DNA from 3 places in the Burkholderia sp. LMU1-1-1.1 genome. Region 3 is predicted to be linked to each of the others. Evidence: predicted binding sites of a transcription regulator. Region 3 holds the regulator's gene; each other region holds the start of a gene.
What was found. Region 3 encodes sigma-54, which starts transcription at its own class of promoters, with help from an activator protein. Its sites were predicted from a motif close to TGGCANGNAANCTGCTTT; they were not measured.
Positions count from the first base shown of each region.

Region 1: pedF (cytochrome c-550 PedF) is a predicted target of sigma-54. The motif match lies at 1,688-1,705, and genes of this name have one in related genera.
Region 2: MRBLMU1_RS31125 (TorF family putative porin) is a predicted target of sigma-54. The motif match lies at 6,509-6,526, and genes of this name have one in related genera.

Region 1 is NZ_JBEGHG010000027.1:8,537-19,226, reverse strand. Features, by position in the region: gene MRBLMU1_RS21390 (GMC family oxidoreductase N-terminal domain-containing protein) at 258-1,544, opposite strand; gene pedF (cytochrome c-550 PedF) at 1,743-2,219, shown strand; gene MRBLMU1_RS21380 (substrate-binding periplasmic protein) at 2,233-3,063, shown strand; gene MRBLMU1_RS21375 (TonB-dependent receptor) at 3,060-5,291, shown strand; gene MRBLMU1_RS21370 (TonB-dependent receptor family protein) at 5,288-7,402, opposite strand; gene MRBLMU1_RS21365 (beta-propeller fold lactonase family protein) at 7,519-8,463, shown strand; gene adh (aldehyde dehydrogenase) at 8,669-10,189, shown strand; gene MRBLMU1_RS21355 (DUF779 domain-containing protein) at 10,192-10,566, shown strand; gene MRBLMU1_RS21350 (PQQ-dependent methanol/ethanol family dehydrogenase) at 10,606-10,690, shown strand, end outside.
Region 2 is NZ_JBEGHG010000078.1:332,263-342,952, forward strand. Features, by position in the region: gene MRBLMU1_RS31100 (NAD-dependent epimerase/dehydratase family protein) at 1-712, opposite strand, end outside; gene MRBLMU1_RS31105 (LacI family DNA-binding transcriptional regulator) at 888-1,892, shown strand; gene MRBLMU1_RS31110 (glycoside hydrolase family 88 protein) at 2,129-3,349, shown strand; gene MRBLMU1_RS31115 (TonB-dependent receptor) at 3,395-5,914, shown strand; gene MRBLMU1_RS31120 (accessory factor UbiK family protein) at 6,079-6,339, opposite strand; gene MRBLMU1_RS31125 (TorF family putative porin) at 6,628-7,398, shown strand; gene MRBLMU1_RS31130 (P-II family nitrogen regulator) at 7,411-7,749, shown strand; gene MRBLMU1_RS31135 (ammonium transporter) at 7,761-9,299, shown strand; gene gshA (glutamate--cysteine ligase) at 9,489-10,690, shown strand, end outside.
Region 3 is NZ_JBEGHG010000086.1:53,760-64,449, reverse strand. Features, by position in the region: gene ilvA (threonine ammonia-lyase, biosynthetic) at 1-442, shown strand, start outside; gene queF (NADPH-dependent 7-cyano-7-deazaguanine reductase QueF) at 639-1,472, shown strand; gene MRBLMU1_RS31570 (PTS sugar transporter subunit IIA) at 1,778-2,260, shown strand; gene hprK (HPr(Ser) kinase/phosphatase) at 2,369-3,304, shown strand; gene rapZ (RNase adapter RapZ) at 3,306-4,166, shown strand; gene MRBLMU1_RS31555 (enoyl-CoA hydratase/isomerase family protein) at 4,237-5,319, opposite strand; gene hpf (ribosome hibernation-promoting factor, HPF/YfiA family) at 5,486-5,845, opposite strand; gene MRBLMU1_RS31545 (RNA polymerase factor sigma-54) at 5,921-7,402, opposite strand; gene lptB (LPS export ABC transporter ATP-binding protein) at 7,412-8,164, opposite strand; gene lptA (lipopolysaccharide transport periplasmic protein LptA) at 8,167-8,745, opposite strand; gene lptC (LPS export ABC transporter periplasmic protein LptC) at 8,777-9,370, opposite strand; gene MRBLMU1_RS31525 (KdsC family phosphatase) at 9,383-9,913, opposite strand; gene MRBLMU1_RS31520 (KpsF/GutQ family sugar-phosphate isomerase) at 9,913-10,690, opposite strand, start outside.

The sequences.
Region 1 (10,690 bases), on a different contig from region 3:
ACAGGACCGTGAAACAACTCTGCGCCGATGATAGTGCTGCAACCAGTGTGAAAGTAGGTTATCGTCAGGCTAGTTATAAGAAGAAGCCCACCAGGTGATCCTGGTGGGCTTTTTTGCGTCTGCGGCCCGTGTCCTAAAATACATCTGGAGACACGTAGGGCGGATTAGCGCAGCGTAATCGGCCATGCATGCGCCGCCAACGGATCAAAGATGGCCGATTACGGCGTTCCGCCTAATCCGCCCTACGTGTCTTCGCGTCACGCAACCAGATTTGCCCCCAAGCGCTTGCCAAGACAAAGCAACGTCAACGTCGGCGGCAATCCCCAAGGTCCGGGAATCACCGAAGCATCACAAACAAACAAATTCCGCGTCTTGGTCTGCAAATCACTATCAACCACCTCGCCAATACGCAAACTCCCGCCAGGATGCGCAGCGAAATGCCAGCTTTTAAAGATCTTTTTCGCCCCGGCCGCCCGTAGGATCTCGCGCGCCATGCCAACCCCGGTCGCCAGCTTGGCACGATCGCCGGCGGTCAACGTCTTATCCACCCAGCGCGGCCCGATACCCCCACCGATATCGTCACGTATCTTCACCATCAAAGTCAGCGTCTTCGCATGCGACATCAGCCGGTCAAACCGCCCGACCTGCGCCGCGAATGCCTGATACATCGGCTTGGGCAACGTCATATCCGCCAGCGCAATACCTTCCTCGTGCAGATACATCCCGGCCGCCATCGGCACCTCGGCACCGCCGTCGATATCATCCACCACGCCCATCACCGCGATCACCGGATCGCTGAAGAAAGCGCTGCTTTCCGCGTGTAGACCGGAACGATGCAACAGACGCGGACTGCCGATACCGCCTCCGGCCAACACCACGTTCGCGCCGAACGCCTGGTGCATTTCACCATCCCGCCGATAGCGCACGCCGGTCGCACGGCCGTGTTCCACGATCACTTGCTCCACCTTGGCCTGGTCGATCAGGACCGCGCCAAGCTGAACGGCTTCATCGATGAAATCCCGGGCGGTCCACTTGGCGCCGAACGGACAACCATAGACACAACGCCAGCAACCGGTGCGGCATGACTGCGGGCGGATCAGTTTGTCGAGCTTGCGCCATCCGAGCTTGCGCGCCATGGCGCCTTGCTGGATGCGCTTGGCCATCGGGCCGATCAGCTCGTCCGGTAGCGGCGCCATCGGCAACTCGGCGCGCAGCGATTCCAATGCCGGCGCCAGATCGATGCCGTGGGCGGCGAACATGGGCAACGGCGGCGGCGCGGCGGTGGCGAAGTTGATCGTCGACGTACCGCCTGCGGCCACGCCGCTGACCAGCAGCGAAGCGTCGCGGTGGATGAACGCGCCCTTGCCGGGAACGGCGGCGATGCCGGCCATCTGCGACAGCGTGCCTTGCAGTGGCACCGCGCTGCCCTGTTCCAGCACCAGCACGCGCAGGCCGCGCCGCGCCAATTCGCGCGCGACGCTGGCGCCGCCCGGGCCGCTGCCAACAATGATGGCGTCATAGTTCTCGGTGCTGGGCTGGCTCATGGGTTGTTGGGTATTTGAAAGCGGCTGGTGCAAGCGCACCATCCCATTCTATCCCACGATGCGCCGGCGCCGCGTTGAACAACCGGTTGTGACACTTGTGCCAAATTGGAACAGGCGACGCCGAATCACCGGGGGTGCGGGCGTGGCATGGCGTTTGCTCAATGACTGTATAAATCTTAAAACCAGCCAGGAGACATCATGCATCATCCATTCCGCATTCTCGCCGCCACCACCGTGCTCGCGGCGGTGGCCTTCACTTCCTTGTCCGTCTACGCCCACGGCAACGTGGTGCCGCAGGCGGTCGACACCACCGGCCTGACGGCGCTCGGTGAAAAGTGGCTCGACCAGAACCCATACCGCGGTAATCCGCTGGCGTTGAAGATCGGTTCATCCGCCTACAACCAGAACTGCGCGCGCTGCCACGGCCTGGAGGCGGTCACCGGCGGCATCGCGCCCGATCTGCGCCTGATGGACCGCGACTGCACCGACGTCAAAAACGAGACCAAGAAAAAGGCCTGCTACAAGGAGACCGACAACTACTATCTGAGCTCGATCCGGCATGGCAAGGTGCGCAACGGCGCGGTGTATATGCCGCCGTTCGAGGGTGTCTTCAACCAGGAGGCCATGTGGGCCATCAAGACCTATCTGGAAGCCCGCCGCGACGCCGCCAAATAATCGGGAGCCCATCATGCCGATCGCCCGCTGGCGCGCCGCCGCGCTGATTCCGATGGCCGCCGCTCTACTGGGCGCGGCCGCCCCCGCCCATGCCGACTGGGAAAAGATACGCCAGTCCGGATCGCTGAAGGTGGCCGTGTACGACCAGTTCGCGCCCTTTTCCGAGCGTGGCGCAGGCATAGACGTGGACGTCGCGCAGGCGTTGGCGACGAAGCTGGGCCTCAAACTCAGCCTGCTGCCGTTTCCAGCCGGTGAAAACCTCGGCGACGACCTGCGCAACATGGTGTGGAAGGGGCATTACCTCGGTTATGGTCCCGCCGACGTGATGCTGCATGTGCCGGTCGAGCCGCTGCTGATGAACGAGAACGACAAGGTCGCCATCTTCGCACCCTACCATGTGGAGACGGTGCGGCTGGTGCGCAGCGCGCGCGCGATGCCGGCCTTCGACGGCATCGATGCATTGGCCGGCAAAACCGTCGGCGTCGAAAAGGTCTCCATCGCGGCGATGGTGTTGCTGGGTGAAGGGAATGGCCGCTTCCGCGACAAGGTGCGCATTTTCGATACGGCGGCCGAGGCGCTGGCGCAGCTCAAGGCCGGCCAGCTCGACGCCGTGCTGGCCAACCGTTCGGAAATCGACGCCGTGTTCCGCGACGATCCGGCCTTCCCGTTGAACGAGGTCGCCTTTCAGCGCCTGCCGCGTGCCGGATGGGCGGTCGGCATGGCCGTGCGCAAGGACGATCTCGAGATGGCGAAACTGCTGCAGGCGGCCGTCAACGAGATGAAGGCCAGTGGCGAGCTGAAAGCCATTTTCGCCAGGTATGGTGTGCACGAGCAGGCGCCATGAGGCAGCGCGCGGTGGTGGCGGCGGGCGTGCTGTTCGCCTGCGCCGGCGCGGCGGCCGACGACAGCGCGCCGGCGACCTATCCGGCGGCGTCAGTGCTGTCGGTCGATATCGTTGGCGTGGCGCCGTTGCCCGGTATCGGCACGGACCGCAACCAGCTGCCGTACCAGGTGCAGACGGCCGGCGGGCGCGCGCTCGACGCCCCGGCCGGCCGCAATCTCGGCGAGTTCATGGCCCGTAACCTGACGGGGGTGAACGTCAACGAGATCGCCGGCAGCCCGTTCCAGAACGACATCACCTACCGCGGCTTCCGCGCGTCGCCGGTGCTCGGTTCATCGCAAGGCATCTCGGTGTATCTGGACGGCGTGCGCGTCAACGAGCCGTTCGGCGATGTCGTCAACTGGGACATGCTGCCCGAGGCGGCGATCGGCGGCATCATGCTCGCGCCGGGATCGAATCCGCTGTATGGGCTCAACACGCTGGGCGGAGCGCTGGTGCTGGCGACCAAAACCGGTAAAAGCCAGCCCGGCGTGGACGCCGACGTATCGACCGCCAGCAACGGCCGGCGCCGCGCCGACATCGCTTACGGTTACGATAGCGCCGACAGCGGCGGGCGGTGGAATGCATTCATCGCCGCCACCACCTTCCACGACCGCGGCTGGCGCGACCATTCCGACGGACGGCTGGGCAATGTCTACGCCAAGCTGGCCGGCACCGCCGGCGACAACGACTGGAGCGTCGCGCTGCTGGCGGCGAGCAGTCGGCTGATAGGCAACGGCCTGCTCCCCGAGGCCTTGTACGGGGACGATCGCCGTGCCGTCTATACTTCGCCCGACGAAACGCGCAACCGCCTGCGCCAGATCGTCTTCGACCTGACGCACCGCTTCGACGGCCACACCGAGCTGGCCGTCGCGCTGTATGCGCGCGGCAGCCGGCGCGACACCGTCAACGGCGACATCAACGACGACTATGCCGAGGGCGAGAGCGCGCACGCGGCGTCCTACAACACCACGTCGACCCGGCAGAGCAGCCATGGTTTCAGCGCGCAGTTCAGCAGGCATGCCGACTCGCACCAGCTGGCGGCGGGCCTGACCTTCGACCGCGGCACCGTGGGCTTCGCGCAGTACGAGCGGGAAGCGGACTTCGCCCCCGACCGTTCGGTCGTCGTGGATGCGGAGGCGGAACGCGAGGCCGGTTCCTCGGTCGACGGCGCCGCCCGCGCGGCCGGCCTGTACGCCGCCGACACATGGACCGTGGCACCCGACACCTGGCTGACCGTCTCCGCGCGGTACAACCATGCCAGAGTGGGCAACCAGCTACGCCGCGACGAGGAGACGCAGCCGCGCGAAACGTTCGACTACCGCAAGCTCAATCCCGCCATCGGTATCGCGCGCCGGGTGGCCGGCGGCGCGACGCTGTTCGCCAACCTGTCGCAGAGCAACCGCGTGCCGACGGTGATCGAATTGGGTTGCGCCGATCCGGAGCGGCCCTGCCGTCTGCCGGTGGGGCTGCAATCGGACCCCTTTCTGAAGCAGGTGGTCTCGCGCACCGCCGAAGCGGGCGTGCGCTGGCGGGGCGCGCGTGGCGACACGGCGTCGCTGTCGCTGTACCGCACCGTGAATCGCGACGACATCCTGTTCCGCAGCGCCGCGCTGGCGCAGCAAGGCTACTTTGCCAATTTCGCCCGTACCCGCCACCAGGGCGTGGACCTGGGCGTCACCGGCCGCGCCGGCCCGTGGTCCGTGCGGCTGAACTACAGCTATCTGGACGCGACCTACGACGCGCGGGGCGATCTGTTCAGCGGCACGCGCGACGTCCATATCGTGCCCGGCACCCGTCTCGCCGGACTGCCGCGCAATACGGCCAAGCTGGGACTGGAGTGGAGCGCGACGCCGGCGCTGACGCTGGGCGCGGACCTGGTGGCGACCTCCGACATGGCCACCCAGGGCGACGAGGACGGCGCCGCCGCGTCGGCGGGGCGCGACTGGCGCATCCGCGGCCACGCGCTGCTGGACGCGCACGCCACCTACCGTCCGGCGCCGAAATGGGAGTTGTACGCGCGCGTGACCAACCTCGCGGACCGCCGTTACGAAAGCTACGGCGCGGTCGGGGTGGACATGTTCCCCAATGGCGCCCTGGCGCCGCCCGGTGGCGGCGAGGCCGGGATGGCGCGCTTTGTCGCACCCGGCGCGCCGCGCTCGGTGGCGGCCGGGCTGCGCTACCGTTTCTAGAACTGGTACTGGGCGCCGACGCCCAGCAGCCAGTTGCGGCCGGGGGCCGCTTCGTAAAAGCGTTTGTTGGTGTCGCCGACGATCAGCGATCCCACGTACCGCCGGTCCGTCAGATTGTTCGCCCGCGCGAACTGCTTGAAGCGCCAGCCGCGCCATTGCTGGCTGGCGGTGACGCGCGCATTGAGCACGCCGTAGCCGGGCGCCGGTTGCTCGGTATTGCTGTCCTCCGCGTAGATCTTGCCGCTGGCGATACCCTCCAGCGCGGCGCCGAAGCGGCCGCCGGCCTCTTTCCAGGCCAGTTCGGCGTAGGCGTTGGCGTTGGGGACGCCGGGCAGCCGGCTGCCTTGCAGGACCACACCGAAGGCCTCGTCGTAGACGGCGCGCAGGGTGGTCAACGCCACGCGCGTGCTCAGGCCGTGGCGCCACGCGCTGTCGAGCGACAGCTCGAACCCCTGGCGCAGCGTGCGGCCGGCGTTGCGGTAGCTGGTGCGTCCGCCACCGCTGCTGTCGACCACCAGCTCGTCGCGGGTGCGGACCTGGAACACGGCGGCGTTGATCCGCGTGCCGGTGTTCAGCCGGGCCTTGACGCCGGCCTCCAGGTGCGTGCTTTGCGCCGCCCGCAGCCGGAAGTTGAAGCCGCCGCCTCCGCCCGAGTAAAACAGCTCGTTGAGAGTCGGCGTCTCGAAGCCGCGCGCGGAGCTGGCGTAGACGTTCAGCGTCGGCGCCAGTTTATACAGCACGCCCAGCACCGGTGTGGTGTGGCTGAAATCGAGGCTGCCGCTATCGTCGCCGTTGCCGCGGAAATGGTCGTCCACCGAGATTTTCACGGTGCTGTGGCGCAGGCCCGCGCTCAGCATCCAGGCGCCGGCCTCCCATTCCGCCTGAACGTAGGGATCGACGCTGGTGACCTTGTCGGTCTCGTCTCGCCGCAGCGCGCCCTTGACGCCGAAGCGCGTACCGATGAAGTTCTCGAAGCCCTGGCGCGCGTCGCTGGAGCGGCCGTATTCCAGGCCGACCGTGGTGCCGAGCTTTCCGCCCGCCAGCTGGCTGACGTGCAGCCAGTTCAGGTCCGCGCCGTAAAAGTCGCGCTCGAAATCGACCACGCCGCCCGAGTGGCTGGCCGGCGCCTGGAAGGCTTTGGAAAACGCCTGGTACTGGATCACGCCGCGGTTGCCGCCATAGACGGTCGCGCGCAGGCGGTCCTCGCCGAAGCGCTGCTCCCAGCTGGCGCCGATCTGCTGGTGGTCGATGCTCTTGCGGGTGTCGTAGCGGTCGGCCAGGGTGCGCTTCGGGCTTTGCGGGTCGGCGGCGTCGGTTTCGCCGGCGCGCGGGTCGCGCAGGTAGGTGGCCCAGCTGACGCCGAGCGCGTCCTGGGTGTCGTCCTGGCGCAGCGCGCTGGCGACGATGGTCAGGCTGGCCCCCGCCAGCGGCGTCAGGGTCAGTTTGGCGAACGCCTGGTCGCGGGTCGCGGCGCTGTGGGCGCGGTAGCCGTCGGTCTCGAAGCGCGAGGCGTCGAGCACATAGCCGATGCCGGCCTGCTTGCCCTGCGCGTTCAGGTCGGCCTTGCGGCTGCCGTAGCTGCCGGCGGTGAGCGTGGTCTCGATCGCCGGCGCACCCTCGCCGTCGCGCGTGAACATCTGGATCACGCCGCCGGAGTGGTTGCCGTACAGAGCGGAGAACGGCCCGCGCAGCACTTCGATGCGCTCGGCCATGTCCAGATTGAAGGTGGCCGCCTGGCCCTGGCCGTCCGGCATGCTGGCCGGGATGCCGTCGGCGATCAAGCGCACGCCGCGCACCCCGAAGGCCGAGCGGGCGCCAAAGCCGCGCGAGGAGATCTGCAGGTCCTGGGCGTAGTTCTGGCGGTTTTGCGCCACCAGGCCCGGCACCGCCGCCAATGCCTCGCTGGCGTTGACGCGCGCCTGGCCGTCGCGGATGCGCGCGGCGTCCAGCACGTCGACCGAGGCGGGCATGTCGAACACCGTGTGGCCCACGCGGGTGGCGCTGACCACCACCACGTCGGCCGGCACCTCGGCCAGGTCGGCCGCCATGGCGCCGCCGCCGAGGGCGAACAACGCCGCCACCGCGTTGAGGGGGAAAAAGGCTTGCTTCATGTTGTCTCCGTGTTTTTGGTCGTTGTAATGACGACCGGTAAGCAATATACCTGCCATCCGGTGTTTGTGGCACGACGCTTGCAACCGTAACCGCATTTACCCTGAAAGGCGATTTTATGAACAACCTGCGCTTGCTCTCCCGCCTCGTCGTCGCGCTGCTGGCCGCGCCGGCCTTTGCCGCGCCGCTGGCCTATGTGCCGAACGAGAAATCCGGTTCCATCAGCGTCATCGACACCGCCAGCGACACCGTGCTGCGCCAGATCCCCGCCGGCAAGCGGCCGCGCGGCATCGCCGCCGATCCGCGTGGCGCGCGGCTGTTCGTCACCGACGCCGCCGCCGGCGCGCTGCTGGTGATCGACGCCGCCAGCGGCGCGGTGACGCGGTCGATCGCGCTTGGCAAGTCACCCGAGGGCGTGGGCGCCTCGGCGGACGGCCGCTACGTCGCCGTCGCGGTAGAGGAGGGCAACAGCGTCGCGCTGATCGACGCGCACGAAGGCAGGGTGCTGGCCGATATTCCAGTGCGCGGGAAAAATCCCGAACACGCGGTGTTCAGTCCGGACGGCCGCTGGCTGCTGGTCAGCGCCGAGGAGGCGGAGCAGGTCGACGTGATCGACGTCGCGGCGCGCCGCCAGAGCGGTTCGATCGCCGTCGGCCTGCGCCCGCGCGGCATGGGCTTCAGCCCCGACGGCGCCCGCGCCTATGTGGCCTGCGAGCTGGCCAACGCGGTCTACGTGATCGACATGGCGACGCTGGCGGCGGTGGCGCGGGTGCCGGCCGGGCGCAACGCCAACGGCATCGCCGTCCATCCCGACGGCAGCCGGGTCTACGTCTCGAACGGCATCGACGCCAGCGTGATGGCGATCGACACCGCTAGCAACACGGTAGTGGCGACCATCGCCGTCGGCAAGCGCCCGTGGAACATGGCGCTGACGCCGGACGGCGCCAAGCTGTATGTCGCCAACGGCCGCTCCGACAGCGTTTCGGTCATCGATACGGCCGCCGCGGCCAGGCGCGCAGACGTCGCCGTCGGCGAACTGCCCTGGGGGGTGGTGATCCGCTGAGCCGCCGGCCGCGCTGCTCCATAGGATGACACCTGTTCCAAATATGAACAGCCGGCGCGGCGCGCAATGCCCCGCCGGCCGGGCTTTCCCCTCTCCGCGCGGGCCACGACGGTGCTGGCACGGTGCTTGCGAAAAAGAGTCTACGCACCAGCGACCGCCGCTCCGCCACGGAGCGGCCTCATAACCACAGCAGAAAGAGGACGACATGGATCTCGCAGACATCAGCAAACTAGGCGTAGCCAACCCATTCAAGGCGCGCTACGACAATTACATCGGCGGCAAATTCGTCGCCCCGGTCAAGGGCCAGTACTTCGGCAACATCACGCCGATCACCGGCCAGGTGTTCTGCGAGGTGGCGCGCTCCACCGCCGAGGACGTGGAGCTGGCGCTGGACGCCGCCCACGCGGCCAAGGACGCGTGGGGCAAGACCTCGCAGACCGAGCGCGCCAACATCCTTAACAAGATCGCCGACCGCATCGAAGCCAACCTGGCGCTGATCGCCACCGCCGAGACCATCGACAACGGCAAGCCTATCCGCGAGACCACCGCCGCCGACATCCCGCTGGCGGTCGACCATTTCCGCTATTTCGCCGGCTGCATCCGCGCCCAGGAGGGCTCGGTGGCGCAGATCGACGCCGAGACCTACGCCTACCACTTCCACGAGCCGCTCGGCGTGGTCGGCCAGATCATCCCGTGGAACTTCCCGATCCTGATGGCGGTGTGGAAGCTGGCGCCGGCGCTGGCCGCCGGCAACTGCGTGGTGCTCAAGCCCGCCGAGCAGACCCCCGCCTCGATCATGGTGCTGCTGGAGGTGATCGGCGACCTGCTGCCGCCGGGCGTGCTCAATGTGGTCAACGGCTACGGCCTGGAGGCGGGCAAGCCGCTGGCGTCGAACAAGCGCATCGCCAAGATCGCCTTCACCGGCGAGACCGGCACCGGGCGCCTGATCATGCAGTACGCCGCGCAGAACCTGATCCCGGTCACGCTGGAACTGGGCGGCAAGTCGCCCAACATCTTCTTCGAGGACGTGATGGACGCCGACGACGCCTTCTTCGACAAGTGCCTGGAGGGCTTCGCGATGTTCGCGCTGAACCAGGGCGAGGTGTGCACCTGTCCGTCGCGGGTGCTTATCCAGGAATCGATCTACGAAAAATTCATCGAGCGCGCGCTGGCGCGCGTGGCCGCGATCAAGCAGGGCAACCCGCTCGACGCCGGCACCATGCTCGGCGCGCAGGCGTCGAACGAGCAGCTCGAGAAGATCATGTCGTACATCGACATCGGCAAGCAGGAGGGCGCGCAGCTGCTGGCCGGCGGCGAACGCAATGTGCAGGGCGGCGACTTGAAGGACGGCTACTACGTGCGCCCCACCGTCTTCAAGGGCGACAACAAGATGCGCATCTTCCAGGAGGAGATCTTCGGGCCGGTGGTGTCGGTGACCACCTTCAAGGACGAGGCGGACGCGCTGCGCATCGCCAACGACACGCTGTACGGCCTGGGCGCCGGCCTGTGGACGCGCGACGGCTCGCGCGCCTTCCGCGTCGGCCGCGCCATCCAGGCCGGCCGCGTCTGGACCAACTGCTACCACCTGTATCCGGCGCACGCCGCGTTCGGCGGCTACAAGCAGTCGGGCATCGGCCGCGAGAACCACAAGATGATGCTCGACCACTACCAGCAGACCAAGAACCTGTTGGTCAGCTACAGCCCGAACGCGCTCGGCTTCTTCTAGCCATGCCCGCCGCGATCCCCCGCGTCACGGCGACCCCGGCGGCGCTCGACATGCTCGCCGGGCTGCGCCGCCGCCACGGTCCGCTGCTGTTCTTCCAGTCGGGCGGCTGCTGCGACGGCAGCGCGCCGATGTGCTATCCGGCGGGCGAGTTCGATATCAGCGACACCGATGTCTATCTCGGCAACCTGGACGGGACGCCGTTCTACATGGGGCGCGAGCAGTTCGAGTATTGGGAACACACGCAGTTGATCATCGACGTGGTCGACGGCAACGGCGGCATGTTCTCGCTCGACAACGGCACCGGCCGGCGCTTCCTGACCCGTTCGCGCCTGTTCAGCGACGAGGAGCTGGCGGCCCTGCCACCGCCGGCGCGGTAACGCGGCGGCAGATAAAAATCATAATAACCGGAGAAGATTGTGCAAAAATTAGTCATCGCATCGTTGGCGGGGATCTCGATCCTGACGCTGGCGCAGGCGGCCGATGTCACCACGGCCATGCTCA
Region 2 (10,690 bases), on a different contig from region 3:
GCGAACTGTCCTTCGGGCGGAAGCCGAGGTGGCTGGCCTTGCGGTTGTCCCACCAACTGGTATCGTTGCTGGATGTGCCGAAGACGATGGTGTGCCCGACGCGCGGGGTGAACAGCGCGCAGCGCAGTAGTTCCACCAGGTCATCGTAGCTGAGATAGGTGGTCATCATGCGGGCGTTCTTCGGTTGCGCGAACGACGAACCGATGCGCAGGCAAACGGTTTCGATCCCAAGTCGGTCGTAGTAGTAACGCGACAGCGATTCGCCGAAGCACTTGCTCAGGCCGTAGAAGCCGTCCGGGCGCGGTGGCATGTCGGCGTCGACGATTTCGGTGTTGCGGTAGAAGCCGGTGACGTGGTTTGAGCTGGCGTAGACCACCCGCTTGACGCCGGCCTTGTGCACCGCCTCGTACAGGTTGTACAGGCCGAGGATGTTCGCTTGCATGATGGGCTCGAAGCGGTCCTCGACCGAAATGCCGCCGAAATGCAGCACCGCGTCGACCCCCTCGGCCAGCGCCAGGACCGCCGGCTTGTCGGCGAGATCGCAACGGACGATCTCCTCGCCCTCGGCCGCCTCGCCCAAGTCGGCGCGGTCGCTCAGGCGCACGATGCGTGCCCATGGTTTGATCCTGTCCCGTAAAACCTGGCCTAGCCCGCCGGCGGCGCCGGTCAGCAATAGTCGATCAAAGGGTTTTTCGGTGGCGCTGTCGTTCATGATGTCGTCCAAGGAGTGGGGCGGTTGGAGGAGGTGCTTGTAAAACGTTTAACCTGAGTATATATTAATCGTTTTGGACGTCAACAGCTTCTTGAAAAGGAAAATGGCCGGGCCGGGGCGGCGATAAACTGTGCGATCATCTGCGCTTTCCGGACAGCCGTTCCCGCCACACATAATGAAAATCAAGGTACCCACTATCCGCGATGTCGCCAACGCCGCCGGCGTGTCGACGACCACCGTCTCGAAGTATGTGAACCAGGCGCAGCGGTTTTCGCCGGCGGTCGAGGCCACCATCAAGGCGGTGATCGAGGAACTCGGCTACCGCTCCAATCCGCTGGCGCAATCGATGATCACCGGGCGCACCAACACCATCGGCCTGTCGGTGCTGGATGTGAGCAACCCCCATTTCACCAGCATCGTCAAGGGCGCCAACCGGGTGGCCGCCGAACATGGCTACACCATGCTGCTGGTCGACATCGACGAGAACCCCGGCCGCGAGCGCATGTTGCTGGAGTCGCTGAGCCGCCGGGTCGATGGCTTGCTGGTGTACTCGCGGCTGGCCGAGGAGGACATGGACTGGATGGCCCGGCTCGACAAGCCGCTGGTATTCTTTGGCCGCCTGTCCCGCATGACGCTGCCCACCGTCACCAGCGACGACCGGCGAGGCGGCTACATGATCGCGCAGCACCTGGTGACGATGGGGCACAAGCGCATCGCCTACCTGGGATTCCCGAAGTCGCACCGCGACCAGGACCGCATGGCCGGTGTGCGCGGCTGCCTGGAAAAACACGGCCTGCCATTGCAGGTGTTCAGCGGCGCCGCCCCCACCGCGCCCGAGGGCGAACGCCGGAGTTCGGCCATCATGTTGGGCGAGCAGCGGCCGGACGCTATCGTCTGCTACAACGATCTGATGGCGCTCGGTTTCATGAAGGCCACCCAAGCGCTCGGCTTCCAGGTGCCGGAGGATATTTCCGTCGCGGGCTTCGACAATATCCAGTTCGGCCGCTACGCGTCGCCAGCGCTGACCACGGTCGACCTGCGCAGCGAGGAGATGGGCGTGGTGGGCATGAACACCTTGCTTTCCACCATAGGCGACGACGCCAGCATCGACCTGACCCTTCTCGAGCCGCAGCTCATCCTCCGCTCGTCCATCATGCGGCGGACCCCGCACGGCGGCTGAGCCCGTTACGGCAGCGCTCTGCCGCAGGGGTAATCGATTTTTCTGCTGGCGCCCCACGGCGATGTTTTCCGTGTATTTGCGCCGCCCCGGCACTAAAAAACCACAGCTTATCCCTAAAGGCAGGGACTTTTTCAATCACGAAGAAAAACGTTTTACTAAGCAGTTTTTGCGTGTATATTTGCTCTGAAATCGGCGCTTGACCGATTGTCGCGGCCACGCGCCGATACGGAGACTGAATGAAAATCAAACGATGGCTGCTCGGCCTCGGGCTGGGTATTTCAATGGCCGCGAGTCCGCTGCGCGCGGCCGAAACGATGGATGACCTCATCGCGCGCGACATCGCGGTGGCGGCGCGTCAGTACGGCGCCATGCTTGACAAGATCGCCGGCAAGCCCGGCTTCCCGCGCACGGTGGAGAACGGCGAAGTCAAAATGATCCCCACGCGCGACTGGACCAGCGGCTTTTTCCCCGGCGCTTTGTGGTATCTGGCCGAGGCGACCGGCGACGCCAAATGGCGCGCGGCGGCGGCGCGCTACACGGCCGCCACCGCCTCCGCCAAATTCGACAAATCCCAGCATGACGTCGGCTTCATCCTGAACTGCGGGTATGGCAACGGTCTGCGGCTGGGCGAGGGCGGCGCTGGCGGGACTGGGTACCGGGACGCGCTGCTGGCCGGCGCCACGACGCTGGTGACGAGGTTCAACCCGACGGTCGGCAGCATCCAGTCCTGGAACCTGCGTCCCGATCAGGACTGGAAGTTTCCCGTCATCGTCGACAACATGATGAACCTGGAGCTGTTGATGTGGGCTGCGCGCGCCTCGGGCGACAACTACTACCGCGACGTCGCGGTCGCCCATGCGGATACCACGTTGCGCGAGCATTTCCGGCCCGACGGCTCGAGCTACCATCTGGTCGACTACGATCCGGCCAACGGCAAAGTCCGTGCGCGCGTCACGCAGCAGGGCAACGCCGACGGCTCGGCCTGGGCGCGCGGGCAGGCCTGGGGCCTGTACGGCTACACGATGATGTACCGCGAGACCCGCAAGCCCGAGTATCTGGCCCAGGCCAGCAAAATCGCCTCGTTCATGATGAACCATCCGCACCTGCCGGCCGACAAGGTGCCGTACTGGGACTTCGACGATCCGGCGATTCCGCACGCGCCGCGCGACTCGTCGGCGGCCGCCATCATGGCGTCGGCCTTGCTGGAACTCTCCGGTTTCGTCGAGCCGCCGCTGGCGCAACGCTATCTCGCGCTGGCCGAACAGCAGCTGCGCAGCCTGTCGTCGCCGGCCTACCTGGCGGCGCCGGGCGAGAACGGCGGTTTCCTGCTCAAGCATGCCACCGGCCACAAGCCCGCCGGCAAGGAAATCGACGTCCCGCTCAACTATGGCGACTACTACTTTCTTGAAGCGCTGCTGCGCTTCAAGGGGCATGCCCGTCCGACGAAATCGCCTTAACGGGCCGCAGGTTTTTGGTGTGTGATTATAAGAGGGGAGACAATCGTGGCATTGAATAACTATAGCGAAAATCAACACGGCCGCATCCGCATGAAACCACTGGCGGCGCTGGTCGGCGCGGCGGTGCTGGGCATGGCGAACGGCGCCATCGCCCAGGAAGGGCCGAACGACGGCACCCGGCTCGAGACCGTGGTCGTCACCGCCAACAAGCGTGTGGAAAAACTGGAGTCGGTGCCGATGGCCATCTCGGTGCTGACCGAGGCGGAGATCGCCCGCACCAACATTCGCGAAATCGAGGACGTGGTGGCACTGACGCCTTCGCTGACGATGGCCTCGGGCACGACGGCGGCCAACAACGCCATCTTTATGCGCGGCATCGGCACCGTCTCGGTGGGCATCGGCGTCGAATCGGACGTTTCGGTCATCATCGACGACATTCCGATCGCCACGCAATTCCAGGCCTTCCGCGACTTGGCGGACGTGGCCCGCATCGAAGTGCTGAAGGGACCGCAAAGCACGCTGTTCGGCAAATCCGCCGTCGCCGGCGCGATCAACATCGTCACCAAGCCCATCAGTGGACCGATGGTCTATCGTGGCAGCTCCCTGTACACCAATGACGGCGAATGGCGCCTGGGTCTGTCGGCCGGCGGCATGGTCTCGGATACCTTTGGCGTGCGCGTGGCCGCCAACCGCAGCCGCATGCCGGGCAATTTCACCAACCTGACGACCGGCGACGATGTCAACGGCTCGGGCGGCACGACCCTGATGGCCAAGTTCAGTTGGCGTCCGACCAGTTCGCTCGACGTCGACCTGATGCCGAGCTATAACAAGCAGCAGAACACGCGCGGCGTCACCGCCGTCAACGGCTTTTACCGGACAACGGGCACGGCCGGCAACCAGGTGCGCACGCCGGCCGACATATCGACCGCCTACTTGAACGGCAATCCGTTGCTGCCCGCCACGACCACGATGGCCGGCATCGATCCGACCGACCGCAATAACCGCAACGTGCGGCGCGACTTCCCGACCGGCATCGCGTCCAAGACCAACGGTCTGGGCCTGAAGCTGGCCTACACGCTGCCCAACGACGCCCAATTGATGTCGATCTCCTCGTACAGCAAGTACAAGGCCAACGACTCGCGCGACCAGGACTTCGTCGACGTGCCGACCCTGGCGCGCCCAGGCGTCCCCGGCCTTACTGTAGGCAACAACCAGTTCGGCACCTACGACATCCGTTCCAAAACGCAGGAACTGCGCCTGGTGTCGCCCGACAGTGGCACGGTGCGCTACGTGGCCGGCTTGTGGTGGGCGCGCAACGAGATCGACCGCCATTTCATCCGGGGCTTCTGCGTGGCGCCGAGCAACTGCGCGGCCAACTCACCGTCAAGCCCGACCAATTACTATACCGATATTTACAACGTCAACAAGGCCGCGTTCGGCCAGGCGACATGGGAATTTGTGCCGACCTGGACGCTGGTCGCGGGCGCACGGCGCAACATGGAGGAATCGGGCTTCCACTACAGCCGAAGCTTCTACACGGACCAGCTGGACCGCTCGACCTTCGTTCCCGGCCCGGTTGGCGTGGACCAGTTCGCCAGCACCGGCAACAAGGATTACGCGACCACGGGCAAGCTCAGTATCCAGAAGCAGATCACGCCCGACCTCATGGCCTATGTGATGACGGCCACCGGCCACAAGGGCCGCGCCTACGATGTCACCAGCGGCCTGACGGCGTCGGCCGCGTTCCCGGTCGCTCCGGAAAAGAGCCGCACCATCGAGCTCGGAGCGAAGGCCAACCTGTTCGACAATCGCATGTCGGTCGCGGCCACCGTGTTCAGGACCCGGTTCCGCGGCTACCAGCAGAATGTGTCGTTCGTGCTGCCTGACGACCCGACCATCTACACGCAGCTCAATTCGATTCCGCTGATCCAGACCCGTGGCATTGAACTCGACACCCATATGCTGGTACGTCCAGGCTTTACCGTGAACGCCTCGCTGGCCTACACCCGTCCGACCATCGAGGACTGGAAGAACGGCCCCTGCTACAACGATGCGACCAACGTCGCCGTCACCCCGGGCGGACCGGGAGCGAACGGATCTATCCCCGGCCGCAACAGCGCCTGCTTCCCGATCAAGCCCGGCTCGACCACCGGCATCCAGGATCTGAGCGGCGGTGTGTTCCCGGGTACTTCCAAGCTAAAGGTCAATATCGGCGCCAACGCGGACTTCAAGCTTCCGGGCATGACGTGGGGCGGTTTCGTCGACGGTAATGTGCGATACCAGAGCGAGTACAGTAACAACATCAACAATGATCCGCGCGCGATCAACGCCGGCTACACCATTGCCGATCTCGGTTTTGGCGTACGGGCGCCGAGCGATCGGTACAAACTCAGCTTCCGTATCAATAATTTGTTCGATCGCTTCTACATTCCGAACGCTAACGCCAGCGGGCCGACTTACCGCGCCGGGCCGACGGCCACGTCGCCCTTGATCACGGTCGACAGCTGGGTGCCGCCGCGCGATGTGTTCCGCTACTTCAGCGTCAAACTTGACGTGAAGTTCTGAACCGCCGGAACGCGGCGCCGCGCGCGATGGGGCGGGACGCCTGGGAAACGCCGACGGGATGGCGAGCCAGTCCTACTGCGCAGGCTTCGTAACCCGGCATTGTCATTCGCCGCCTCGCCCCGTCATCGGGGCTAATGGCTTACTTGGCGGCGTCGGTGGTCATCTTAAATGATGATATCGCTCTTAGGCGCCGCCGCCTTCGCTTCCAGTTCCGCCAGACGCGTTTCGAGCGTCTCCAGTTTCGCGCGGGTTTTCGCTAAAACTTGCGTTTGAACATCAAATTCCTCGCGCGTCACCAGGTCCAGTTTGGAGAAGCCCTGCGTCATCATGGACTTGACGTTCTTCTCAATGTCCTTTGCTGGTGAGTTTTGAACGGCTTGGCTGATCTTGTTTTGCAAGTCGTTAAAAAAAGTGTTCATATCCATAATATTCCTTGATCTGGTGGGGTTGTGTATGCACTATAAAAGTGCATTCATGCGTCATCGTGGTGCAAAACCAAAGACTGTCGCGTTCGACGCTTTCAAATTATCACTTTCGTCAGAGTACGTCCGTTGTCGCGGATGCTACGGCAGCTATCCAGCGAGCAACATTAGCTGGCACGCATTCTGCTAAAGAAGTCAATGAATGCCGCTCACTGCTTTGCCTCATAAGGATTTTACCCGTAACCGTACTCTCTATCTGTGACTAAGTTCGATAACTACAAGGACAAAATTATGAAAAGCACGAACCTGACTCTGATCGCAGCATTGACCTTCGCATTCGCCACCATGAGCGCCTCGGCGCAGGCCCAGGACGCGCAACCCGCGCCTGCGGCTCCGGCCGCTGCCGAACCGGCACCGGACAACCAAATCAGCTACAACGTTGGTGTGGTCAGCGACTACCGTTATCGCGGCATCTCGCAAACCCGTCTCAATCCGGCGCTGCAAGGCGGCGTGGATTACGTCAACAATCCGACCGGCCTGTATGTCGGCACCTGGGCGTCCACCATCAAGTGGGTCAAGGACGGTGGCGGCGACGCCGATGTGGAAATCGATGTCTACGGCGGCAAGCGCGGCGAGATCGCCCCTAGCGTCACCTACGACGTCGGCGGCCTGTATTACTACTATCCGTCGAACAAACTGGCCACCAGCGCCAACACCTTCGAACTGTACGCCCAAATCGGCGTCGGCCCGTTCTCCGTCAAGTACTCCCGCTCGACCACCAATCTGTTCGGCACCGCCGACAGCAAGGACAGTGGCTACGTCGATGCCCAGCTCAACTCCGAAATCTATGACGGCTACATCCTGAACCTGCACCTGGGCCGCCAGACCGTCAAGAACAACTCCGCCTTCAGCTACAACGACTACAAAATCGGCGTCACCAAAGATTTCGGCGTCGTAACGGTGGCCGTGGCCGCGATCTCCACCGATACGGACGCCTATGTCGGTCGCGGCAAGAACCTCGGCAAAACCGGCGCCGTGCTTACCATTTCCAAAACCTTCTAAGCGAGGCTTAGCATGAAAATGATTACCGCCATTATCAAGCCGTTCAAGCTCGACGAGGTCCGCGAGGCCCTGTCGGCGATCAACGTGCAAGGTATCACCGTGACCGAAGTCAAAGGCTTCGGTCGTCAGAAAGGCCACACCGAGCTGTATCGCGGCGCCGAGTATGTGGTTGATTTCCTGCCGAAAACCAAGATCGAGGCGGCGGTGGACGATGCGATCGTCGAACAGGCGATCGAAGCGATCGAAGGCGCTGCCCGCACCGGCAAAATCGGTGACGGCAAGATCTTTGTATACAACCTGGAACAGGTGATCCGTATTCGTACCGGTGAAACCGGCCACGAAGCTCTTTAAGGGGAAGATTGATGAAGAAAACTATAACAACATTGCTCGCTGGGGTATCCATCCTGTTTGCACTCGCCGCGCCGGTCCATGCCCAGGAGGCCAAACCGGCTGACGCGCCGGCCGCCGCTGCCACCGCGCCCGCCGCCGCCGCACCGGAAGCGCCTGCAGCCGCGCCCGCCGCGCCTGCCGCAGCCGCGCCAGCCGCCGCCGAGGCCGCACCGGCACCGGCCCCCGCGCCACAGAAGGGCGACACCGCCTGGATGATGGTCGCCACCTTGCTGGTGATCCTGATGACGATTCCCGGCCTGGCGCTGTTTTACGGCGGCCTGGTCCGTTCCAAAAACATGCTGTCGATCCTGATGCAGGTGTTCATGGTCTTCGCGCTGATCGTGGTGCTGTGGTGCGTGTACGGCTATTCGCTGGCATTCACCGAAGGCAACGCCTTCTACGGCAAATTCGACCGTGCCTTCCTGAACGGCATCTGGGATCCGGCCAAGGGCGCGTTCTCGTACGCGGCCACCTTCAGCAAGGGTGTGGTCATTCCTGAATTTATCTACGTCGCCTTCCAGGCCACGTTCGCCGCCATCACTTGCGGCCTGATCGTCGGCGCCTTCGCCGAACGCGCCAAGTTCACCGCCGTGCTCGCTTTCGTCGTGCTGTGGTTCACCTTCGCCTACCTGCCGATCGCCCACATGGTCTGGTTCTGGACCGGTCCGGACGCGATCAAGGACGCGGCCACCGCCGCCACCGAGGGCGCCAAAGCCGGCTTCCTGTTCCAAAAAGGCGCGCTGGACTTCGCCGGCGGCACCGTGGTGCACATCAACGCCGCTGTTGCCGGCCTGGTCGGTGCCTACATGATCGGCAAACGCGTCGGCTACGGCCGCGAATCGATGGCTCCGCATTCGGTCACCATGACCATGATCGGCGCCTCGCTGCTGTGGGTCGGCTGGTTCGGTTTCAACGCCGGTTCGGCGCTGGAAGCCGCTGACATCGCCGCACTGGCCTTCGTCAACACCCTGCTGGCAACCGCCGCCGCCACCGTGGCCTGGGTGTTCGCCGAATGGATCTTCAAGGGCAAGCCATCGATGCTCGGTGGCGCCTCGGGTGCGGTGGCCGGTCTGGTCGCCATCACCCCGGCCTGCGGTTTCGTCGGCCCGATGGGCGCGCTGATCATCGGCCTGGCCGCCGGCGTGATCTGCCTGTGGGGTGTGAACGGTCTGAAACGCCTGCTGGGCGCCGACGACTCCCTGGACGTGTTCGGCGTCCACGGCGTCGGCGGTATCCTCGGCGCGCTGCTGACCGGTGTGTTCGCCGCGCCATCGCTGGGCGGCCAGGGCATCTTCGACTACGTTGCCAACAAGGCATCGGCCGACTACTCGATCGTCGGCCAGGTCACCACCCAGGCGACCGCCATCGGCGTCACCATCGTGTGGTCGGCGGTGGTTTCGTTCATCGCCTACAAGCTGGTCGACGTGGTCATCGGTCTGCGCGTTCCTGAAGAGGAAGAGCGCGAAGGCCTGGACATCACCACCCACGGCGAGTCCGCTTACCACGCTTAATCGTTGCTGTTATAACAACCCGCTGCGGCGGGTACCCACAAAAGCGCCCCAACCGGGGCGCTTTTTTTATTTCCACGGCATTTCCACCTTTAAAATAGGGTTTTCGCCCCGATTTGGGCTATCTGCAAGGTAATATTTGAGGTTCTGCTGCCTGGAGGGCCGTCCTCCCGCACATTTAAGGAAGTAATCATGGTTCCCCATCTCGTCACGGCTCTGACCGGTCCGCTGCTCGATCTTGAAGAAAAAATCCTGGCCGCCACGCCGGCCATTGAGCGCTGGTTCCGTCTGGAATGGCAGGAGCACACGCCGCCATTTTATTGCTCGGTCGATATGCGCAACGCCGGCTACAAGCTGGCGCCGGTCGATACCAACCTGTTCCCGGGCGGTTTCAACCACCTGGCCACGGAAATGCTGCCGCTGTCGGTGCAGGCCGCGATGGCCGCGATCGACAAGTATTGTCCCGACGCGCGCAATCTGCTGCTGATCCCGGAAATCCACCAGCGCCACCCGACCTACTGGCAAAACGTCGCGCGGCTGATGCAGATCTTCCGCCAGACCGGCCTGCATGTGCGCCTCGGTTCGCTATCGCCGGAAGTGACGCAGCCGACGCCGATCGCTCTGCCGGACGGCAATATGCTGGTGGTCGAACCGCTGGTGCGTTCGGCCAACGGCCGCCGCGTCGGACTCAAGGACTTCGATCCGTGCACGATCTTGCTGAACAACGACCTGTCGGCCGGCATACCCGAGATTTTGCAGAACATCCATGAGCAGAGCCTGCTGCCGCCGCTGCACGCCGGCTGGGCCGTGCGCCGCAAGAGCAACCACCTGAACGCCTACGACGAGGTGGTCAAGAAGTTCGGCAAGCTGATCGGTGTCGATCCGTGGATGCTCAACCCGTTCCACGCCAAGTGCGACGCCGTCAACTTCCGCACCGGCGACGGCTACGACTGCCTGGCCGCCAACGTCGACGCGCTGCTGGCCAAGATCAAGAAGAAGTACAAGGAATACGGCATGAAGGACCAGAAGCCGTTCGTGATCGTCAAGCCGGACGCCGGGACCTACGGCACCAGCATCCTGACGATCAAGGATTCCAGTGAAATCAAGGACTTGAGCCAGGCCCAGCGCGACAAGATGATCGTCATCAAGGATGGCAAGGAAGTGACCGACTTCATCATCCAGGAAGGCGTGCCGACCTTCGAGAGCATCAAGGACGACGTGGCCGAGCCGGTGGTGTATATGATCGACCGCTACGTGGTCGGCGGCTTCTACCGCGTGCACGCGGAAAAAGGCGTCGACCAGAACCTCAACGCGCCCGGTTCGCAGTACGTGCCGCTGGCGTTCGCGCAGCAGCACGCGGTGCCCGATCTGAAGGCGAAACCGGGCACGGCGGC
Region 3 (10,690 bases):
CAACTACCGCATCAGCGACAAGGACGAGGCGCACGTGTTCGTCGGCGTGCAGATCGCCGACCGCGGCGAGTCCGGCGCGCTGGCGCGCAAGTTCGAGGAGCACGATTTCCGGACGCTGGACCTGACCCACGACGAGCTGGCCAAGGCCCACATCCGCCACCTGGTCGGCGGCAAGAGCGGGCTGGCCAAGGACGAACTGCTGTACCGCTTCGAGTTCCCGGAGCGCCCGGGCGCGCTGATGCGCTTCCTCGACAGCATGGCGCCGAACTGGAACATCTCGCTGTGCCACTACCGCAGCCAGGGCGGCGACGTCGGCCGCATCCTGATCGGGCTGCAGGTGCCGTCCGAGGAGATGGGCGCGTTCGCGCAATTCCTCACCACGCTCGGCTACCGTTACTGGGACGAGAGCGCCAATCCGGTCTACAAGCTGTTCCTGGGCTGAAGAGTAAGCGTCTTCTGAACCACGTAGGGCGGATTAGCGCAGCGTAATCGGCCATGTTTGCGTTTCGACGGCGCACGCATTGGCGGATTACGCGTGCCGCCTAATCCGCCCTACGTGATCAGCCGGGATCATCGAGGCCGAGACACTTTGCGGCGAAGTACGCTACCATTTCACCTTTACCGATTCAAAGCCCGCCATGACCAACTCCGTCGACCTGTCCCCGCTGGGAAAAACCTCCGCCTACCGCACCGATTACGCGCCGGAGCTGCTGTTCCCCATTCCGCGCCAGGGCAAGCGCGACGAGCTGGGCCTGAACGGCACCCTGCCCTTCTTCGGCGTCGACATCTGGAACGCCTACGAGATCTCCTGGCTGAACCAGCGCGGCAAGCCGCAGGTGGCCATCGCGCGCGTGACCTTCCCGGCCGATTCGCCCAACATCATCGAATCGAAATCGTTCAAGCTCTACCTCAATTCGTTCAACCAGACCCGCCTGGAAAACGTGGTGGCGCTCAAATCGCTGCTGCAACAGGACCTGACCGAGGCGGCCGGCGCCAACGTCCACATCTCGCTGACCCAGCCGGAGGAATTCGGCATGATCTCGATGGGCGAACTCGACGGCCTGCTGCTGGACCGCCTCGACATCGAGGTCGACAACTACAGCCCGTCGCCGGAGATCCTCAAGGCCGCGCACGACGAGGAGCCGGTCGAGGAGAAGCTGGTGTCGCACCTGCTCAAGTCGAACTGCCTGGTCACCGGCCAGCCCGACTGGGCCAGTGTGCAGATCCACTACGCCGGCCCGCAAATCGACCAGGAAAGTTTATTGAAATACCTGATCGGTTTCCGCGAGCACAACGAATTCCACGAACAATGCGTCGAGCGCATCTTCGTCGACATCCTGCGCCAATGCGCGCCGCAGCAGCTGGCGGTGTACGCGCGCTACACCCGGCGCGGCGGACTCGACATCAATCCATGGCGCAGCAATTTCAGCACGGCACAGAAGCCGCCCAACCTGCGGGGCGCACGCCAATAGCAAAATCAGGCGTATGATGTGACCAATGATGCGACTTTCGTAAGAAATGAGCGCATCCGCCGAAAAACGCGAAAAATCGGAAAACCTTGCCGGTTTGCGGCGAAAAACCGGCGTTTTCACACTTTTTTGCGCATAAATAGCAAATGCTTTCTGCGGTGCATTTTCGATAACACCTTTGGCGGCCCGGCGCGCCGGCGGCCTGACATCAAAGCAACGCCTGCGCGAGCGAATTCATGTTACATGGCGCACAAACAAGCCTATAATTCGGCGGCACGCCTTGTGCGTCGTAACATTCTTATCGTCTTATGAATAACCTGAGCAAAATACTCTCACTCGAAAATGTCCTGCTTGACCTGGAAGTCTCCAGCAAGAAGCGGGCATTCGAGCAAGCCGGCCTGATCTTCGAAAACAACTGCGGTATCGCCCGCTCCACCGTCTCGGACAACCTGTTCGCGCGCGAGCGCCTCGGTTCCACCGGGCTCGGTCATGGCGTGGCCGTGCCGCACGGCCGCATCAAGGGCATGAAGAGCCTGAAATCGCCGCTGGCGGCCTTCGTCCGCCTGGCCGAGCCGATTCCGTTCGAGTCGCCCGACGGCAAGCCGGTCAACCTGCTGTTCTTCCTGTTGATCCCGGACCACGTCACCCAGCAGCACCTGGAGATCCTGTCCGAGATCGCCGAGATGTTCTCGGACGACGCCTTCCGCACCGCGCTGAGCACCGATCCGGACCCGAAATCGGTACACTCGCGCATCATCAACTGGATGCCGAGCCTGCAGGCGGCCGGCTAAAAAACCGCGTCGCGAGGTGGCCAATCAGTGGCTTGCAAGCATGAGGGGCGGGACAATAGGTTAAACTTAGGGCGCAGGCCCCGTTCAACCTTGAGATAAAGACGCCCCATGCTGCAAACGCCGCTGACGATACAAAGGCTTTACGACGACAATCGCGAGAGTTTGCAGCTCGGCTGGTTCGCCGGCTTTCCCGGCGGCGAGCGCCTCATCTCCGGCGACGTGGCCTCCGCCGCCGACCAGGTCGGCCACCTGAACACCATCCACCCCGGCCGCATCCAGGTCTTCGGGCACCAGGAAATCAATTACTACCAGCGCCTGAAGGCGCTCACGCGCGCCCACGTCATCGGCGAGCTGATCGCTGGCGGCCCGCCGGCGCTGATCATCGCCCAGGGCCTGGAAACGCCGCCCGACATCCTCGCCATCTGCGACGAAAAAAACATCCCGCTGTTCTCCACTCCGTTACCTGCCGCACAGGTGATCGACTTCCTGCGCGTGTATCTTTCCAAGAAGCTGGCGCAACGCATCATCATGCACGGCGTCTTCATGGACGTGCTCGGCGTGGGCGTGCTGATCACCGGCGACTCCGGCCTCGGCAAAAGCGAGCTGGGCCTGGAACTGATTTCGCGCTCGCACGGCCTGGTGGCCGACGACGCGGTGGAGTTTTCGCGCATCGCGCCGAACATGATCGAGGGCCGCTGCCCCGCCCTGCTGCAGAATCTGCTGGAAGTGCGCGGGCTGGGCCTGCTGGACATCAAGGCGATCTTCGGCGAGACGGCGGTGCGCCGCAAGATGCGCCTGAAACTGATCGTGCATCTGGTGCGGCGCGGCGCGCTGGAGGAGGAAGTGGAACGGCTGCCGTTCCAGTTCCCGACCGAGGACGTGCTGGGCCTGCCGATCCGCAAGGTCGTCATTCCCGTGGCGGCCGGCCGCAACATCGCGGTGCTGCTGGAGGCCGCCGTCCGCAACACGATACTGCAATTGCGCGGCATCGACACACTACAGGAGTTCATGGAGCGCCAGCGGCAAGCCATGAGCGGAGATTGACATGCGCATCGTCCTCATCACAGGCATATCCGGCTCCGGCAAATCGGTGGCCCTGAACGTGCTGGAAGACACCGGCCACTATTGCGTCGACAACCTGCCGCCGGCGTTGCTGTCGAACCTGGTTTCGACCTTGGCCGAGGAAGGCTTGCAGGCGCTGGCGGTGGCCGTCGACGCCCGCAGCGCCGAATCGCTGGCCTCGCTGCCGGCCGACGTCAAGCGGCTGCGCGAAGAGGGGCACGACGTCAAGGTCATGTTCCTCACCGCTAACACGCACTCGCTGGTGGCGCGCTTCTCGGAGACGCGCCGCAGCCACCCGCTGTCGCACGAGTTGCGTCCGGGGCAGAATCCGGCCGCGCGCCGCACCTTGATCGAATGCATCATGGAAGAGCGCGAGCGGCTGTCGGCCATCGAACAGCTGGGCCACGTGGTCGACACGTCGGAACTGAGCGCCAACAAGCTGCGCGCCTGGGTCAAGGATCTGGTCGCCAGCGAGGGGGCGCCGCTGACCTTGTTCTTCGAATCGTTCGCCTTCAAGCTGGGCGTGCCGATGGACGCGGACTTCGTGTTCGACGTGCGCGCGCTGCCGAATCCGTATTACGATTTGACGTTGCGGCCGCTGACCGGGCGCGACGCGCCGGTGATCGATTTCCTCGACGCGCAGCCGAGCGCCATCGAGATGATGGGCGATATCCGTGCCTTCATCGAGAAATGGCTGCCGTTCTTCAAGACCGATAACCGCAGTTATTTGACGGTGGCGCTGGGGTGCACCGGCGGACAACACCGGTCGGTGTATATGGCGGAAAAGTTAGCCGCGTATTTCCATCCGAACGAGCGGGTGGTGTTACGGCACAGGGAGCAGTAGCCAAGAACGTCCGCCGACCACGGAGATGTTTTTTTTCGGCGCGGGCCGCAAAACCGTTGCCGGTTTGCGGTCAAAGATGCCGCAGCGGGTGGGCGTATTCCGGCCACACGGGCTCGAACAGGCGCCGCACCATTTCCTCGGTCACCTGCTCCAACGACGGCGGATTCCATTTCGGCGCACCGTCCTTGTCGATGACGAGCGCGCGCACGCCTTCGATGACCTCGCCGTGTTCAAACACACGCCTGACCAGCGCGCGCTCCATGCGCAGGCAGCCGCCCATGTCCAGCGCCGCCCCGCGCTCGATCAACTCGTGCGTCACGCTCATCATCAACGGCGACCGGCTCGCCATCGTCCGCACGGTGGCCCGCGCGAACGGGCTGGTATCCGACTCCAGCGAAGCGACAATGGCCGGCACCGACCCGGCGCCGAAGTGGCGGTCGATGGCCCCACGCTCCGCCTCCAGCTTGCCCACCCCGACCGCGTCCCTGAACGGCTCCGCAAAAGCCGCGATCGCCTCGACCAACTCCGCGCCGGGCGTCGACTCCAGGATCGCATACAGCAGCTCCAGCTCGTCCGCGGGCACATAATGATCGGCCAGGCCGGCATACAGCGCGTCGGCCGCGCCTATCGTCGCGCCGGTCACGCCGAGATAGCGGCCCAGGCCGCCCGGCGCGCGCGACAGGAAATAGCTGCCGCCGACATCCGGGAACAGGCCGATGTTCACCTCCGGCATCGCCATCTTGGTGCGCTCGGTGACGATGCGCACCCGGCCGTCCGGCCCGCTCTGCGCGATGCCCATGCCGCCGCCCATGACCACCCCATCCATCAGCGCGATGTAGGGCTTGGGGTAGCTGTGCACCAGATGGTTGAGCGAGTACTCCTCGGTGAAGAAATCCTCGATCGGCGCGCTGCCCGTTTGTGGCGTGGCGCGGCCGGCGTCGTAGAAGAAACGGATGTCGCCGCCGGCGCAGAAAGCCTTTTCGCTGCTGCCACGGATGACGACGGCGGCGACATCGGAGTCGTCGCGCCACGCCAGCAGCGCCGCCGTGATGGCGCGCAGCATCTCCAACGACAGCGAGTTCAACGCCCGGGGCCGGTCGAGGGTGATGAAGCCGGTGCCGTTGACGATGCTGGTGTGGACCCATTCACTCATGATGTCGCGACCCGTGATGAAAAACCTATTCTACCGCCACTTCCGCGCGCGCGGCGTCGCCGCCGAAACGGGATAAATTATTTTCATCGAATCGAGGTGGACATAAAACGCGGACACAAAAAAGGGCGCCCTTGCGCCCTTTGTTGGATGGTGCCGGAGGCCGTTGTTATAGGGCGGCGGCAGCGGGTTCGTAGCTATCCGGGAGATGCTTGATCGCATCGTGGCCGTGCTGCTGAACTTTGGATTTGTATTTCATGACCTGACGGTCGAGCTTGTCGACCAGGGTGTCGATCGCGGCGTACAGGTCTTGCGACAGGCTTTCCACGTACACGGTTTTACCCGACATGCGCAGATTGATTTCAGCCTTCTGGCGTTTGGATTTCTCTTTAAGGTTATCTACAGTCAGGATGACAGCAATATCAATAACTTGATCGAAGTGACGAGTGACACGTTCCAGTTTGCTCTGTACGTATTCGCGGATGGCCGCGGTCACTTCGAGATGATGTCCACTGATGGTCAGATTCATACACGCTCCTAAAGATAAATGTCGCTTACGGTCAGTGCCGCGCCCATTGCGGCCGGGCGCACAGTGACCAAGTAACTACAAAGACTTGCGGAGACTAACGGGAGGGATTTTCAACGCTTCGCGATATTTGGCAACAGTCCGTCGCGCAATCACCATGCCTTGTTCCCCCAGCATGTCCGCAATCTTACTGTCGGATAAAGGATTTTTAGGGTCTTCAGCTCCTGTCAATTGCACGATGAGTGCCCGTATCGCCGTCGAACTTGCTTCACCGCCCGCTTCGGTGGCGACGTGGCTACCAAAGAAATATTTCAACTCAAACATGCCGTGCGGCGTCAGCATGTACTTTTGAGTCGTCACCCGAGAAATAGTGCTCTCGTGTAAACCCAGTGTATCAGCAATTTCGCGAAGCACAAGGGGGCGCATGGCAACCGCGCCGTGCGAGAAAAAGTTCTTTTGCCTTTCTACTATCGCCTGCGCCACGCGCAGGATGGTGTCGAAGCGCTGGCGCATATTCTTGATCAGCCACTTGGCTTCCTGCAACTGGGCGCCCATCGCGCCCTCGCCCTTGCCCTGCTTGAGCAGGTTGGCGTACATGGCGTTGACCCGCAGGCGCGGCATGACGTCGTTGTTGAGGCTGACCTGCCAGCCGTTGCGCGCCTTCTTGACGATCACGTCCGGCACCACGTAGTCGGACACGTCCGAGGCGAAGGCCGAACCCGGATGCGGATTGCACAGGCGGATGACGGCCTGCGCCTCGCGCAAGTCCTCGTCGTCGCACACCAGCGCCTTTTTCAGCTTGTTGAAATCGCGCTGGGCGAACCAGGTCAGATGGTTCTCGACGATGGTCAGCGCCATGCGCCGCGTCACCAGCGCGATGCCCGGCAGGCGCTTGATCTGCAGCGCCAGGCATTCGGAGGCGTTGCGCGCGCCCACGCCCATCGGGTCGAAGCTTTGCAGCATCGACAAGGCGGTGCGCAGTTCGTCGATGTCGACTTCCAGTTCCTCCGGCAGGCGCGCGTGGATCTCCTCCAGCGGCTCCTCCAGGTAGCCGTTCTCGTCGAGCGCGTCGATGATCAGCTCGACCAGCGCGCGGTCGCGCGTCTCCAGCACGGTCACCCGCATCTGCTCCATCAGATGCTCGCGCAGCGTGCAGTGGTTGGCCTCCAGTTGGGGACGCGCGTCCTCGTCGTCGGGGGCCTTGCTGCGGCCGGCGTCGCTCCAGTCGACGTCGGCCTCGCTGCTGGTACTTTCGGTATCGGCGGCGGGGCCGTCGTAGGGGTCGGCGTCGGCGGCGGCCGGCGCGTCCTGCTGGCCCGGCGGGCCTTCGGGCGGCGCCTCGCCGGACGGCGCCTGCTGGCTGATGGCGCCGTCGGACAACAGCCGCAGCGATCGGTCGAGCGGGTCGTCCAGACGCTCGAGCAGGGGGTTGTCGGTGAGCAGTTGCTCGAGCTCCTGGTGCAGCTCCAGCGTGGACAGCTGCAGCAGACGGATCGACTGCTGCAGCTGGGGTGTCAGCGCGAGGTGCTGCGACGTGCGCAGTTGCAATGACTGTTTCATGGGGCCTATTTACATCCGGAAGTGTTCACCCAGGTACACGCGGCGGACCGACTCGTCGGCGATGATGTCGTCCGGCCGGCCTGAAGCCAGAACCGAGCCCTGGTTGATGATATATGCGCGGTCGCAAATGCCCAGCGTCTCGCGCACATTGTGATCGGTAATGAGGACGCCGATATTGCGTTCCTTGAGGAAGCGCACGATGCGCTGGATCTCAATGACGGCAATCGGGTCGACCCCGGCGAAAGGTTCGTCAAGCAGCACGAAGCGCGGGTTGGTGGCCAGCGCGCGGGCGATCTCCACGCGGCGGCGTTCGCCGCCGGACAGCGACAGCGCCTGGTTTTCGCGCAGCTTTTCGATTTGCAAATCGGCCAGCAGGGTATTGAGCCGTTCATCAATGGCAGCCTTGGATAAAGGCTTGCCGTCCACTTTCTGGATTTCGAGGACGGCGCGGATATTCTCTTCCACGGTCAGCTTGCGGAACACCGAAGCCTCCTGTGGCAGGTAGGACAGGCCGAGCGAGGCCCGGCGGTGGATCGGCAGCGAGGAGATGTCGACGCCGCTGATGTCGATGGTGCCGGCGTCCGACGGCACCAGGCCGACGATCATGTAGAACGAGGTGGTCTTGCCGGCGCCGTTGGGGCCGAGCAGGCCGACCACTTCGCCGCATTCGACCTGCAGCGAGACGTCATGCACGACCTGGCGCTTGCCGTAGGTCTTTTGCAGGCCGCGCACGATCAGGGTGCTACCGCATGTTGGCTCCATGCTTATTTCCCCGCCGCTGGATTGGTGGCGGGAGCGGGCGCGGGCGCCTGCTTGTTCGACGGCTGGATCACCATGGTGCTGCGGCCGCCGCCCGGTTTGCTTTCGCCGGTGGCGGTGTTTTTCACGGCGAAGAATTCGCGCCGGCTGTCATAGGAGATGAACTCGCCGTCGACCTGGCTGGCGTTCTTGCTGCCCTCCAGCTTCTTGATCTGCGCCTTCGAGAACAGCTTGACCAGCTCGGTCTTGCCGTCGTATTCGATGCGGTCGGCGCGGCCCTCGACCCACTGGTCGCCGGCGCCGTCGAGCTTTTGGCGGAACGTCGCCTGCACGCCCGGCGCGCCGGTCAGCACCACGAGCTGGTAGCCTTCCGGATCTTCGGTGACCACCGCCTTCGGCGACTTCATCAGCAAAGTGCCGCGGGTCAGCACGACGTTGCCGGTGAAGGTCTTGATCTGCTTGACGTCGTCGGCGTCGAGGTTGTCGAAGGAAATCTCGGTCGGCTTGTTGGAGTCGGCTTTTTCGGCGTGGGCCGCGCCCATGGCGGCCAGTAGCAGCGCGGCCGACAGTATCAGTTTCTTCATCATCGTGTCCTTCATATCGGTGTCTCTTGTATTAGCGCGGCGCCTTCGGCGGCATCGTGATCGTTCCGCGTCCGCCCAGCTGCAGCTGGCGCGTCGCGTTATTGGTTTTCATGCCGGTGCCGCTGGAAGTCATGTTACCCAGCTTCATCTGCACCGGCGCCTTGGTTTCCATCCGTTCCTCGTCCGGGAACACGGTCAGGGTGCTGGTCTGCAGGTGCATCGCCTCGGCCTTCGGCGAGGCCGGCCGCACCACGTCGACGTTGCCGTTGAGCGTGACACGCGTGTTGTTCTGGTCGACCCGCGCGGTATCGGCGTGGATCGTCATCGGCGGCTGCTGGCCCGACAGGCTGTTGAGGAACGGCTTGTCGATATCGGACGAGTCGTCGATCGGCCGGTGGGTCAGCTTGTCGCCGGAAACGATATACGCCGGCCTGCCCTCCTTGGTCATGCGCACCAGGCTGAAGCGGTCGATGATGTAGTCCGGCTCGTTGAGGAACTGGTCCGCCTGCTGCTCCTGGCCGGACTGGTTGACCACTTGCACCAGCCAAAAGCTGCCGACGGCGACAAACACGCCGATGATCATCGTCAAGGTCAGCTGCCAGCGATGTGCTGTTCTTTTACGCATGATTACACTCCATCACACCATGAACTGCGCCAGCACGCGCTCGTACGTGCCCTGCGCGTGCAACAGCAGTTCGCACACTTCGCGCACGGCGCCGCGTCCGCCCTGCGCCACCGTGGTGTGGTGCGCGCGCTCGAGCACCTCCTTGCGTCCGCCCGGCACCGCCACCGCGAAGCCGACCCGCGTCAAGATCGGCAGGTCGACGATGTCGTCGCCGATGAAGCCGACCTGCTCGGCCGTCAGCCCGGTCTTTTCCAGCAGCGCGTTGAACGGCGTCAGCTTGTCGTGGCCGCCCTGGTGCAGGAAGCCGATGCCGAGGTCGGCGGCGCGCTTGACCACCTGCGGCGACACGCGCGCGCTGATGATGGCCGTCTGCACGCCGGATTCCTGCAGCAGCTTGATGCCCAGGCCGTCGTACACGTTGAAGGTCTTCAGGGCCTCGCCGTCGGCGCCGTAATGCAGGCTGCCGTCGGTCAGCACGCCGTCGACGTCGAAGATCATCAGCTTGACGCGCGCGGCGCGTTCCACATAAGTCAGCTCGGTCATCAAATCACCTTTGCGCGGGTCAGGTCGTGGATGTGCAGCGCGCCGACCAGCTTGCCCTCGGCGTCGGTCACCAGCATCTGGTTGATGCGGTACTGCTCCATCACGGCCACGGCGTCGACCGCCAGTTTCTCCGGCGAAATGCTGCGCGGATTCGGGTGCATGACGTCGCGGATCACCACCTTGGTGAAGTCCTGGACCTTCTCGATCATGCGGCGCAGGTCGCCGTCGGTGAACACGCCGATCGGCTTGCCGTCGGCGTCGACGATGGCGGTCATGCCCATGCCTTTTTGCGTGATCTCCAGCAGCGCGTCCGTCAGTTTCACGTCGGCGCCGACTTTCGGTACATCGTCGCCGCTGCGCATGACGTCGCGCACGTGCGTCAACAGGCGCCGGCCCAACGCGCCGCCCGGATGGGAACGCGCGAAATCCTCCTCGCGGAAGCCGCGCAGGTCCAGCAGCGCCACGGCCAGCGCGTCGCCCAGCGCCAGGGTGACCGTGGTCGACGTCGTCGGCGCCAGGTTCATCGGGCAGGCTTCCTTGGCCACGGCCACGTTCAGGTGGACGTCGGCGATCACGGCCAGGCTCGAGCCGGGCTTGCCGGTCATCGCGATGACCTTGCTGCCCATGCGCTTGACCACCGGCAAAATCGTCATCAGTTCGGCGCTCTCGCCCGAATACGAAATGGCGATGAAGGCGTCGTCGGCGGTGACCATGCCGAGGTCGCCGTGGGCCGCCTCGGCCGGGTGCACGAACAGCGCCGGCGTGCCGGTCGAGGCC